DNA from 2 places in the Peribacillus sp. FSL K6-1552 genome. Region 1 is predicted to be linked to the other one. Evidence: riboswitches for the same ligand, from Rfam matches in the RefSeq annotation. Region 1 holds a riboswitch; the other holds the start of a gene.

Evidence for each region. A riboswitch is a leader RNA that binds a small molecule or an ion and turns the genes downstream of it on or off. The one in region 1 is predicted to bind glycine.
Region 2: another riboswitch for glycine. It lies ahead of NST21_RS15075 (amino acid permease); the one in region 1 lies ahead of NST21_RS03050 (amino acid permease).

The regions. Positions count from the first base shown of each region.
Region 1 covers NZ_JBBOST010000001.1:648,760-654,306, forward strand. Annotated here, with positions in the region: gene NST21_RS03035 (MepB family protein) at 269-862, shown strand; gene NST21_RS03040 (sodium:solute symporter family protein) at 1,201-2,667, opposite strand; gene NST21_RS03045 (DUF3311 domain-containing protein) at 2,664-2,864, opposite strand; gene NST21_RS03050 (amino acid permease) at 3,053-4,393, opposite strand; glycine riboswitch at 4,573-4,651, opposite strand; gene NST21_RS03055 (ketopantoate reductase family protein) at 5,206-5,547, shown strand, end outside.
Region 2 covers NZ_JBBOST010000001.1:3,134,184-3,139,730, reverse strand. Annotated here, with positions in the region: gene NST21_RS15100 (ABC transporter ATP-binding protein) at 1-436, shown strand, start outside; gene NST21_RS15095 (DeoR/GlpR family DNA-binding transcription regulator) at 464-1,246, shown strand; gene NST21_RS15090 (Cof-type HAD-IIB family hydrolase) at 1,379-2,251, shown strand; gene NST21_RS15085 (DMT family transporter) at 2,281-2,610, shown strand; gene NST21_RS15080 (DMT family transporter) at 2,651-2,971, shown strand; glycine riboswitch at 3,445-3,547, shown strand; glycine riboswitch at 3,551-3,607, shown strand; gene NST21_RS15075 (amino acid permease) at 3,973-5,361, shown strand.

The DNA of each region.
Region 1 (5,547 bases):
CCCGTAAGCAGAACTGTGTCAAAGTCAGCATAATGTTTAAAGACCCGGGAGGAAGTTGCCTGGGTTTTTTTAGGTTCATTCCATTTTATTTAAATGTCATCTACTATTTACAGGGCTAGGGCTCTGATAAATAATGCTGTTGATAATTGAATATAGAGAACAAATGTTCTAAAATGAAAGAACAGAACGAGAGTGAGATGTATCGAATGGCTTTGTAAGAGAAAATAGTAAAATGACTAGAAAGCTTTAAAATGGAGGATTAGAACAGATGGATGAGAAAAATCAAGACTTATTAGAATCAGATCTCAGCGTTCAAAATTCCGGGGCTTCCTCTGACACTATTCATAGTGACCTTCTTGCAACAAAGGAACATGTTTATAGCCCGTGCAGGTTTGAGTTCTCACAACTACTAATAGAAGCACAAAACGCTGAATATGGAGCCTATATATTCAAGTTGAATACCCTTTCCATTAGATTTCGTGTGGCTAAAATCACACCTACAAAGGTTGGACAATTTGTGACTTTGTGGGAGAGAATTGGGGATGGAGCGATTCAACCATATGACATATCAGATCCAGTTGATTTGTTTGTTATTAGTACTCGCAAAGGTAATAACTTTGGTCAGTTTGTATTTCCAAAAGCTGTTTTATTTGAGCAGAATATAGTATCTAATAAAGGTAAAGGTGGTAAACGAGCAATACGCGTTTACCCACCTTGGGACAAGCCTACTAGCCGCCAGGCACAAAAAACTCAGATATGGCAGCTAAAATTTTTCATAGAGATACCTATAAATACACCAATAGACTGTGTTCGTGTTCAAATGCTTTACAGTCCAAATCACGTAAGTCAATTAGAAAAATAATTATGATCTCTATGGATTTGGGAATATGTACAATTGAGTCGTAATAATTTGATGAATTTTCAACATTATCGTTTAACATAGTAAAGAATAAAAGAATCTGCTGATTACCATGACTCATGCTGTCACTCATTACTCATGTACTAAGAGAAAAATAGACGGTTTAAGGGAGAAAAACGCCTAAAAAAGAAGCGTGTATCCTTTATGGGGTATGGAATACATAACAATCGAAAGGCTCAGTCTTTTGACTGAGCCTTTCGATTGTATAATTTACGGTGCACTTTTAATCCCCAAAAAACCACCGTCAAAGAAGTACTTCATATATCTTTAACAGATTTAGATTATTTTGCGGGATCTAACTGAACCGAGAGCTTTCTGAAAGCGAGACTTACAGTAATCATAACCAAGAAATTGACCGCCAAGGCAATGATTCCAACATTCAAATCTTTCGCTGCCTGTGGTAAGGATGGAAACAAGGTACCTATGGTTGAATGACTAAGCGTAATGTAGGTTACGATGGCCAATCCGCAGATGATCCCGGCGATCGCTCCATATTTGTTGATGGTATTAGTCTTTTTCAGGCTAAAGAGAAGAGACGGAAATAACTGTGTGATAAGACTGTATCCCATGAGAATTAATGCTGACATCGTTTCGCCGCCGTTTAAGGTAAAGTAGACTGCTATTAATGCAATAACAGGAACGAGGAACTTTGCTAATCTTACAACGTTCCGGTCGGATACTGCAGGTGCAAATTCCTTATAGACGTTTTTCGCGAGCAGTGTAGCCACACTCATTAAAAGCATGGATCCTGGTACTAATGCGGTCAGCATTCCAGCTCCGCCGATTATGCCTATAAACCATGGATCAAAGGTCTCAATAGAAAGGCGCAGCAATGAGAGGTCTGCATCTGCCCCAACGAGTCCAGGCACTTTCAATATAGCAGTAAATCCTACAAAAAAGACAAATAACAACATGAGCGTATATAACGGACTGATTATAGCATTTTTACGAAATACTTTCCCGCTGCGCGCCGAATAGACAGCGCTGAAAACTTGGGGCCACATGTAAAAACCAAATACAAGCAATATTACCGTGGAGATAAACCATGAAACACTAAGCCCCTGTTCAGGAAGCTTTAGAAAACCAGGCTTGGCTGCATTTACGGCCTCAAACATCGGTTGAAAACCACCAAAGTAATGAATAGGAAGATAAATTCCTAAGAATCCTATAATCACGATCATCATGATATCTTTAATGACTGCTGTCCAAACTGAGCCGTGTATTCCAGAAATCATAACATAAATGGTAAGGCTGATTGCTCCCATCCAGACCGCGGTAGACATTGAAATTGCTCCATAAGATGCTTCTGAAACAATAATCCCTAATCCTTTAAGTTGCACGACAATCACTGGAATCATAGATACCACACCGACAAGTGCTGCCAGAATTCCTAAACTTGGGCTCTTATACTTGCTTACAAAGAAATCAGATTGAGACATTAGACTATTTTCTTTGGCATATTTCCATATTTCCGGAAGAAGCCAATATGACAATACATAAGACAAAGTAATGTAAATAAGGACGTATAAAGCGGGTGCACCCTTACCATAAGCCCAGCCGCTGCCGCCAAGAAAGGAAAACGTCGTATAAATTTCTCCAGCCATCAATAGAAAGACGAATATAGCACCAAAACCACGGCCTCCAACTGTCCATTGTTCCAAATTCATGTCTTTTCCTTTTGAAGATCGAATACCTAAAAAGATTGATAAAAGTAAAAATCCTAAAATAATTAAGAGGGAAATATTCATTCCTGGTCACCTTCCCGATTTCTGGGGTCCAACTTATACATGATGCCCAAAATAACGGATGTAAGGACCACCCACATAGCCATCCAAAACATATTAAAAGGCATCCCTAATACATAAGGTTCTATTCTGTTAACGAACGGAAGAAATCCTAATATGCCTATAAAAGGAACTAGAGTAAGTATATAAATAATCTTCATTAATCCAACCCCTCCATTCTAAGTGAAAAGTCATTCATATCGAATTACAGTACCTTACACTATTTTAATATAAAATTTACTGTGGCTGCATTATATATTTTAGTAGCACTTCTCTGTGTTAGCAAAATAAATTGAAAAAAAGGAAGGGAGTGTCCCTTCCTTTTAATTCCTGCGACCATGAAAAATAGCTACTTTTTTTTCTGATAGTTATAGAGTACGAGTAGAAGAATGAACCAGATTGGCGTCATTAACAGTGAAAGTCGTGTAGCTTCAGCGAATAGCATAACGATTAGGATGAACAGAAATAATCCTAAAATAACGTAATTGATAAAGGGTGTAAAAGGAGCTTTGAATGTAGATTGGGCTCTCAAGTCCGGACGTTTTTTCGTATATTTGATATGTGAAATCAAGATGATGCTCCAAACCCAAATAAAACAGATGGCACTGATTGTAGTTACTATTGTAAAGGCCTGTTCAGGTATCATTTTGCTTAGCAATGCCCCTAGGGAGACGACGATTGCCGATGTAACCAAGGCATTACTTGGAACAGCATGTTTATTTAATTTTGCTAATTTTGCAGGAGCATCGTTATTATTGCTTAATGTATAAAGCATACGGCTTGTTGAAAATAAACCGCTGTTGCCGGCAGATGCAGCGGATGTCAGGACAACAAAATTGATAATCCCTGCAGCGATTGGAATGCCGATTAGTGTAAAGACTTCTACGAATGGACTGCTTGATGCATCCAGCTGTGTCCAAGGATTGACGCATAGAATGACGAGTATGGCACCTACATAGAAAAGTAAAATTCGGACCGGGATTTTATTGATGGCTGATGGTATATTTTTTTTCGGGTTAGCTGTTTCTGCTGCAGAAACACCAATTAATTCGACCCCTACAAAGGAGAAGACAACCAATTGTAAAGATAGCAGGAAGCCGGATACGCCGTTCGGAAACATGCCTCCGTGGCTCCAAAGGTTGGTGAGTGAAACGGTTCCTGTATTGGTTTTGAAGCCAATGACTAACAGGATGATGCCTACAATAATCAAGGCAATAATCGTGATGACTTTAATGAGCGCGAACCAGAATTCAAGTTCTCCAAACAATTTAACGGTCAATAGATTCAACCCTAACAGAATGACCAGGCAAGCAAGAGCTGGTATCCATTGAGGGATATTGAACCAATATTGCATATAGACACCAACCGCGATGATATCAGCCATGGCTGTCATGATCCAACAGAACCAATAGGTCCATCCGGTCACGAATCCAGCCCACGGCCCGATATATTCGGTAGCGAATTCGGTGAATGACGTATAACCGGCGTTGGATAAAAGTAATTCCCCTAAAGCCCTCATAACAAAAAATAAGGCAATCCCTATAATAAGATAGGAAAAGATAATGGAGGGGCCTGCCAATTGGATGGCTTTACCGGATCCAAGAAATAAACCGGTACCAATTGTTCCTCCTATTGCAATTAATTGTACATGGCGATTTTTTAAATCTCTTTTCAATTCCTGTTTAGCCAATTTGAGCATCTCCCGTTGTTTATGATCTTAGTCGTGTGGAGCGTGATTCTACATCTCGTGTAGCTCGTTGTTTTCACCTCGCTTATGCCATTGAATGGCAATATCTTGGATTTTGGACAATAAAAAAAGAGATTGGATACTACCAATCTCGTCAGGTTTAAGAATAACAATTCATCATTCGTTACTCTTCTGTCCTTTTGCCTGAGATTGTGAATCCTTCGGCGCTGTACTATGTACAGTCTCTCCAGAAGCTGCTCCTGCTATAGTGTGATCCATAGCATTCAACGCTTGCTAGTATGCGGTTGTAATAAATGTCCGTTTGTAGAAGAATTGAATCTTCCTTCGGTCATTTGTCATTATACTTAAATAACGTCAATATAATATTGGAATTCTATCATTGTTTATTCTATAGGTCAATATGGAAATTGGAAAGTTAGCGGGTAATGTAGTTGATGTATATCAACATTCTATAAAAGTAGTGATTGGAAAAGCCATAGTGACTGTAGCTGATAGTTAACGGGTCCACTTTAAAATCAATACAAAAAACAACAACAAATTTTGTGGTTATCGTTCCGCAGAAGAGTAGACTTCGTTTAAGCCTTAATTTGCTTTTTGGTGAAATACATGAACCAAAAGGAAGCTGTAAGGATGTTACAAACCCCTCGTGTCATTATTGGTATTTCACAATATTGTAGCTTTTCTAGGTGGTTTTTCTAATCAATTCATACCATTGAACTGGCATTTTAATCGCGACTGTTTTCCGAATAGTGTGATAATATTTAGGTAAAAAGGTGAAAGGAATTAGAGATGCTATGGCGATAAAGACAGTATCAATTGTTGGATTAGGAGCACTGGGCATTTTATATGGACATCATTTATCAAAGGAAATGCCGAAGAAGAATGTGAGGATTATTGCGGATACAGCTAGAATAAAGAGATATGTCCAGGATGGGGTTTATTGCAATGGTGAGCGTTGTGACTTTCATTATGTAACGCCTGAAGAAATAGGCGAGCCTGCAGATTTGATGATTTTTACTGTTAAATTTAGTGGATTGGAAGATGCTATTGAAGCGGTGAAGAATCAAATTGGAAAACAGACGATTATTATTTCTGCTTTGAATGGGATCACAAGTGAAGCGATTATTGGTGAGGCG
Region 2 (5,547 bases), 2.5 Mb from region 1:
AGAAGCAATGACGATGTCTGATCGAATTTTTGTCATGAATAAAGGAAAAGTTGTACAATCCGGTTCTCCATCAGAAATTTATACTTCTCCAGTCAATACATTTGTTGCAAAATTTATCGGAAATTATAATGTTTGTAATATGGAAGTTTTCCATAAACTTGTTCGCAGCACAGAATTAAAAGGGAATGAAGTCGCCATTCGTCCTGAAGTTTTACAATTAGTTTCTGCTGGTGAGGATAGCTTGGATTTACAAGAGAACTGGGGAATTAAAGGGTTTATTAAAGATGTTTCTATGACAGGGAATGTTTTAAGATATGAAGTAGAAACAGATGAGTCCGCTTTCCTTGTAGACTATCTTCACCACCGAGGGAAAATGTTTGAGCAAGGAGCACGCGTTCATATTCTTGTACCGAAGAAAGAATGCATTATTTTATAAATTATTAATGATCACGGGGGAAGGAATATGTCTGTTTTGCCTGAAGAAAGAAAGAATGAAATTTTAAAAGAACTTAACAAAATGGGAAAAGTAAAAGTTATGGAATTAGTTGATCAATTTAATGTTTCAGAGGAAACGATTCGACGCGATTTGATGATATTAGAGGAAAAAGGACTTTTAAAGAGGGTTTACGGTGGAGCGATTAAAAAAGTCTTTGAATTTGAGGAGCCTCCATTTACACAGCGTACAACAGTGAATCAAGAAGCGAAAATCAAGGTTGGGAAAAAAGCAGTAGAACTCATTTCTAACGGAGATGTGATTGCCATTGATGTAGGGACAACCATGCTTGAATTTGCGCAGTGTATCGAAAATAAAATAGACATTACGATTTTAACCAATTCTCTTCCTGTGTCGTCTGTGTTAACCGAATTGCTCAATGAAAATAAGTTTACAGGACAAATTCTATTACTAGGAGGACAAATTGATCCAAAGCATCAATCTATAAGCGGCGGTCTCACTGAACAAATGTTAAATCAATTTAATATTGATAAAGCCTTCATTTCAGCTGGTGGTGTTTCCATTCAAAATGGGGTTAGTAATTATCATTTACATGAAACATTAGTTTCACGCAAGATGGTCGAGGTATCAAAGCAAGTTATATTGCTAACGGATTACTCTAAAATTGGTGTCGACACATTTAGTAAAGTTTGTCCTCTAGAAAAAGTCGATGTGATTGTCTGCGAGCAACCATTTCCAGAGGAATGGAGAAATCATTCAAAATTAGAGGAGATCAATTGGATTCAAGCATAGTCAATCCATAAAAGGACATATCGAGTTGGATGAGGGAGTTCTCTCTCTTTTTTGATTGGATTTTTATTGATAGCAGGTATAAAAGCTAGAAAGAGAATTTAATAGATAGAATGAGAAAAGGGGCTATATAGCATGAGTTTCATTGCGATAGATTTAGACGGAACATTATTAAACGACCAGAATGAAATTAGTGAAGAAAATAAAAAGGCGATTCAATATGCCCAAGATAGAGGCTTTGAAGTAGTTATTTCAACAGGACGGGCTTATTTTGACGTTCAAACAATTTGTGAAAAAGCCGGGATTTCCCCATTTGTAATCGGAACAAATGGTGCAACCACTCATTCCAAAAGCGGAAAGTGTATTTCTTCTATTACGATAACTAAAGATCGTGTCGAATCTATTCTCCAATGGTTAGATGAACGGAATTATTATTACGAAGTGTTTACTGATAAAGCCATTTATACGCTTAAAAAGGGAAGAGAACATTTCCATAATGAGATTAAAAGTTTGAAAAGCGCCGATTTGAATACAGATATGAAAGAATTAGTTGAAGTAGCGGAAAGGCAATTTGACCAGTTTGGATATGTTTTAGTCGAAAACTATCATGATATCTTAAAACAGGAGGAAGAATTCTATAACATATTAGCATGTTCTTTTGATAAAAAGAAATTAGAGGAAGCATGGAGCCAATTCAAAAAGTTTGATGAGTTGATGGTTGTTTCATCTGCTGATCACAACATTGAAATTACTAGTAAAAGAGCTTCAAAAGGAATGGCCCTTGAAAAATTGGCTTTTTTGGTGAATGGCTCCTTAGAACAGGCTATGGCAATCGGGGACAGCAACAATGATTTATCCATGTTCCAGAAAGTTGGATACAGCGTAGCGATGGGAAATGCGAAAGATGTCATAAAAGCTGTTTGTACAACGACAACCCTTAAAAATGATGAGAATGGGGTAGCTTATGCGATTTATCGATATTTGGAGAACTTCGTGGTTCAAAAATAAGTGTCAATGCCGAAGGAGAGAGCGATAAAATGGCATGGATATATATCATAATGGCAGGACTTTTGGAAATCGTCTGGGTGATCGGTCTTAAATATTCTCACGGATTCACCAAAATTATACCTAGTATAGTAACGGTAGTTATTATAATCTTTAGTTTCTTTTTACTTTCAAAAGCTTTACATTCAATTCCCTTAGGAACTGGTTACGCTATTTTTACTGGATTGGGAACGGTGGGAACAGTAGTAATTGGGATGCTTTTTTTGGGAGAGACCATTAATCCACTAAAAGTATTTTTTATGGCTTTAATGATATTGGGGATAATTGGAATAAAAATCAATCCAGCAGAACCTAAATATTAAAGGAAATGATATGATTTATACAAGGTTAGGGGATGATTCAATGGCTTGGTTTTTTCTTCTAATTGCCGGATTTGCCGAGATTGGTAGTGTTATAAGCCTGAAACGTGCAGACGGGTTTAAAAAATTGCTTCCCTCTGTAGCGTGTCTTTTTTTTGGGAGTTTAAGCTTTTATTTTCTTTCTTTGTCATTAACTTCTATTCCAGTGGGGACTGCCTATGCAATATGGACCAGTATCGGCTCTGTTGGAACTGTTTTAGCAGGAATGATCTTCTTTAATGAACCTAAAAGTTTAAGATTGACCCTATTTATTATGTGTATTATTGCAGGGGCTGTAGGTATTAAAATGACTTCTGGACATTAAGGTCAGGGTTTAAAATGGCAATAAGTAGATAAAGAAAAAAGGTACGATACCTATGGAGGAGAAGAATGATGAAAACTATTCAAGATTGGATAAAAGGTGACTAAAACTATTAAGCACATTAAAGATAACTTCGGTATTGAATTGTAGGTTTTTCTATATGATTTCCAATAATAATGATTACGTAAACAGAGGATGCTTTTATCTAGATAGCATCCTCTGTAATGTATATTTGAAAGGTATAAGTAGTTTGTAAAAGTACACTATTATGAACGGTGTTTATCGACTGTAAAAAGCAATCTACTCCTATTCAATTCACAATTTACTTGGGGTACTAGGGGCATATAATTTATGAACTGTCAGAAAGCTCTATCTCTATATTTAAAATTCTGAAAATAAAGTTTTTTCAGATATTTGTTGAAATTTCCATTAGAACCATTTATTATACAACTGTTAATGCAATTTTATATCAGCGGATGATAATTGTGGGAGAGACTAAACGCATTGTTTAGCACCGAAGGGGCAATTCCCAAAAAAATTGGGTATCAATCTCTCAGGTAAAAGGACCACAATAGGACGCGTCTCTGGAGAGAGCCATGAGCCACCAAAGGAGTTAAACTCTCAGGTAAAAGGACAGAGGAAAGATAGGAGAACACCTATCTTTCCTCTGCCCTTTTTATGCTGGGAAAGATAGCACAAACGAAAAAAGGAGGATTGTGCTATGAAATTTATTAAAGAATGAGTCTTTCTTTTCAATTTTCCTGACTACAACTTTTACCTTAGAGAGAATCTGCAATAGGTTGAATGAAATACCTTTATCTTTTCAAAAGCTTGGTAGATTATTTCGAGGTTTGCACCAGAACCAGAATATTTATCAGCAACATATTGAGTATTATTATATTAAAATTGTAAGCGTTTTCTTTGTTGGATTGAATAATAATATGTCAAAATTTTATCGGAATATTATTATTCAATTATCTGGAAATTAGGGAGTGGGAAATCATATGCAGGAACAAAAATTGTCGAGAGGCCTAAAAAACAGGCACGTACAACTAATCGCTATTGGCGGGGCAATTGGAACGGGATTATTTCTCGGAGCAGGAAAATCTATTCACTTAGCAGGACCATCGATTTTATTTGCTTACATGATTACAGGCGTAATTTGCTTTTTAATCATGCGCGCACTTGGAGAACTACTCTTAACCAATTTGGAATATAATTCTTTTGTTGACTTTGTAAAAGACTATTTAGGTAATATGGCAGCATTTATCACCGGTTGGACCTACTGGTTTTGCTGGATTTCAATCGCAATGGCCGACTTAACAGCAGTTGGTCTTTATACCCAGTATTGGTTTCCCTCCGTACCACAGTGGATGCCAGGTTTAATTGCGCTTGTCATTTTGCTATTTATGAATCTAGCAACCGTAAAACTTTTTGGCGAAATGGAATTCTGGTTCGCATTAATTAAAGTTATCGCTATTCTAGCACTAATAGTTATCGGTATTTTCATGATTATTAAAGGCTTTTCCACAGATTCAGGCGCAGCCAGTTTCACGAATCTATGGAGCCACGAAGGTATGTTCCCAAATGGAATAAATGGATTTATCCTCTCATTCCAGATGGTAGTGTTTGCGTTTGTTGGTATTGAACTTGTAGGACTTACAGCAGGTGAAACAGAAGATCCAGAGAAAGTTATCCCAAAAGCAATCAATAATATTCCTATTCGGATTATAATTTTCTACATTGGCGCACTTATTGTCATTATGAGTGTTTATCCGTGGAACGCAATCATCCCATCGGAAAGCCCATTCGTCCAAGTATTCGTGGCTGTTGGTATCGCTGCAGCTGCTGGTATCGTCAATTTTGTCGTCCTAACATCGGCTGCTTCGGCATGCAACAGCGCAATCTTCAGTACAAGCCGGATGGTATACTCACTTGCCAAAGATAAAAATGCACCTGTGCCATTTGCAAAACTTAATGCCCGTAAAGTACCTTCCAATGCACTGGCCTTTTCAACTGTCGTCATTCTAACTTCCGTTGTTTTGAACTATTTAATGCCAGAAGGAGTATTTACGTTAATTACAAGTATTTCTACAGTATGTTTCATCTTTATTTGGGGAATTACTGTCATCAGTCATTTGAAATACCGCAAAACAAGGCCAGATCTAGCGAAAATGAACAAATTTAAATTACCATTTTATCCAATTTCTAATTACTTGATCCTTGCTTTCCTAGCGTTCGTACTTGTTGTGCTTGCACTTGCGGAAGATACTCGTGTTGCCTTGTTCGTAACTCCTGTTTGGTTTATTTCGCTGATTGCGATTTATAAGATGCGGAAAACGAAGGTAAATCATGCGGATCAGGCGAATCAGGGGAAGGTAGCGGAAAATTAAGAGGCAACGGACAAAAGTCAGTGACCTACTATTAACTTTATCAAAATAGTCAACTTGCAAAAAACGATGATACAAGCAGCCGTGAGTAATCTGGATGACCATATGTGACATTCATAAAGTAAGAATTTTCAAAAAAAATAATGTTAACGCTTACAAGAAAATCTTGACATTCTTATTTCCACCAAT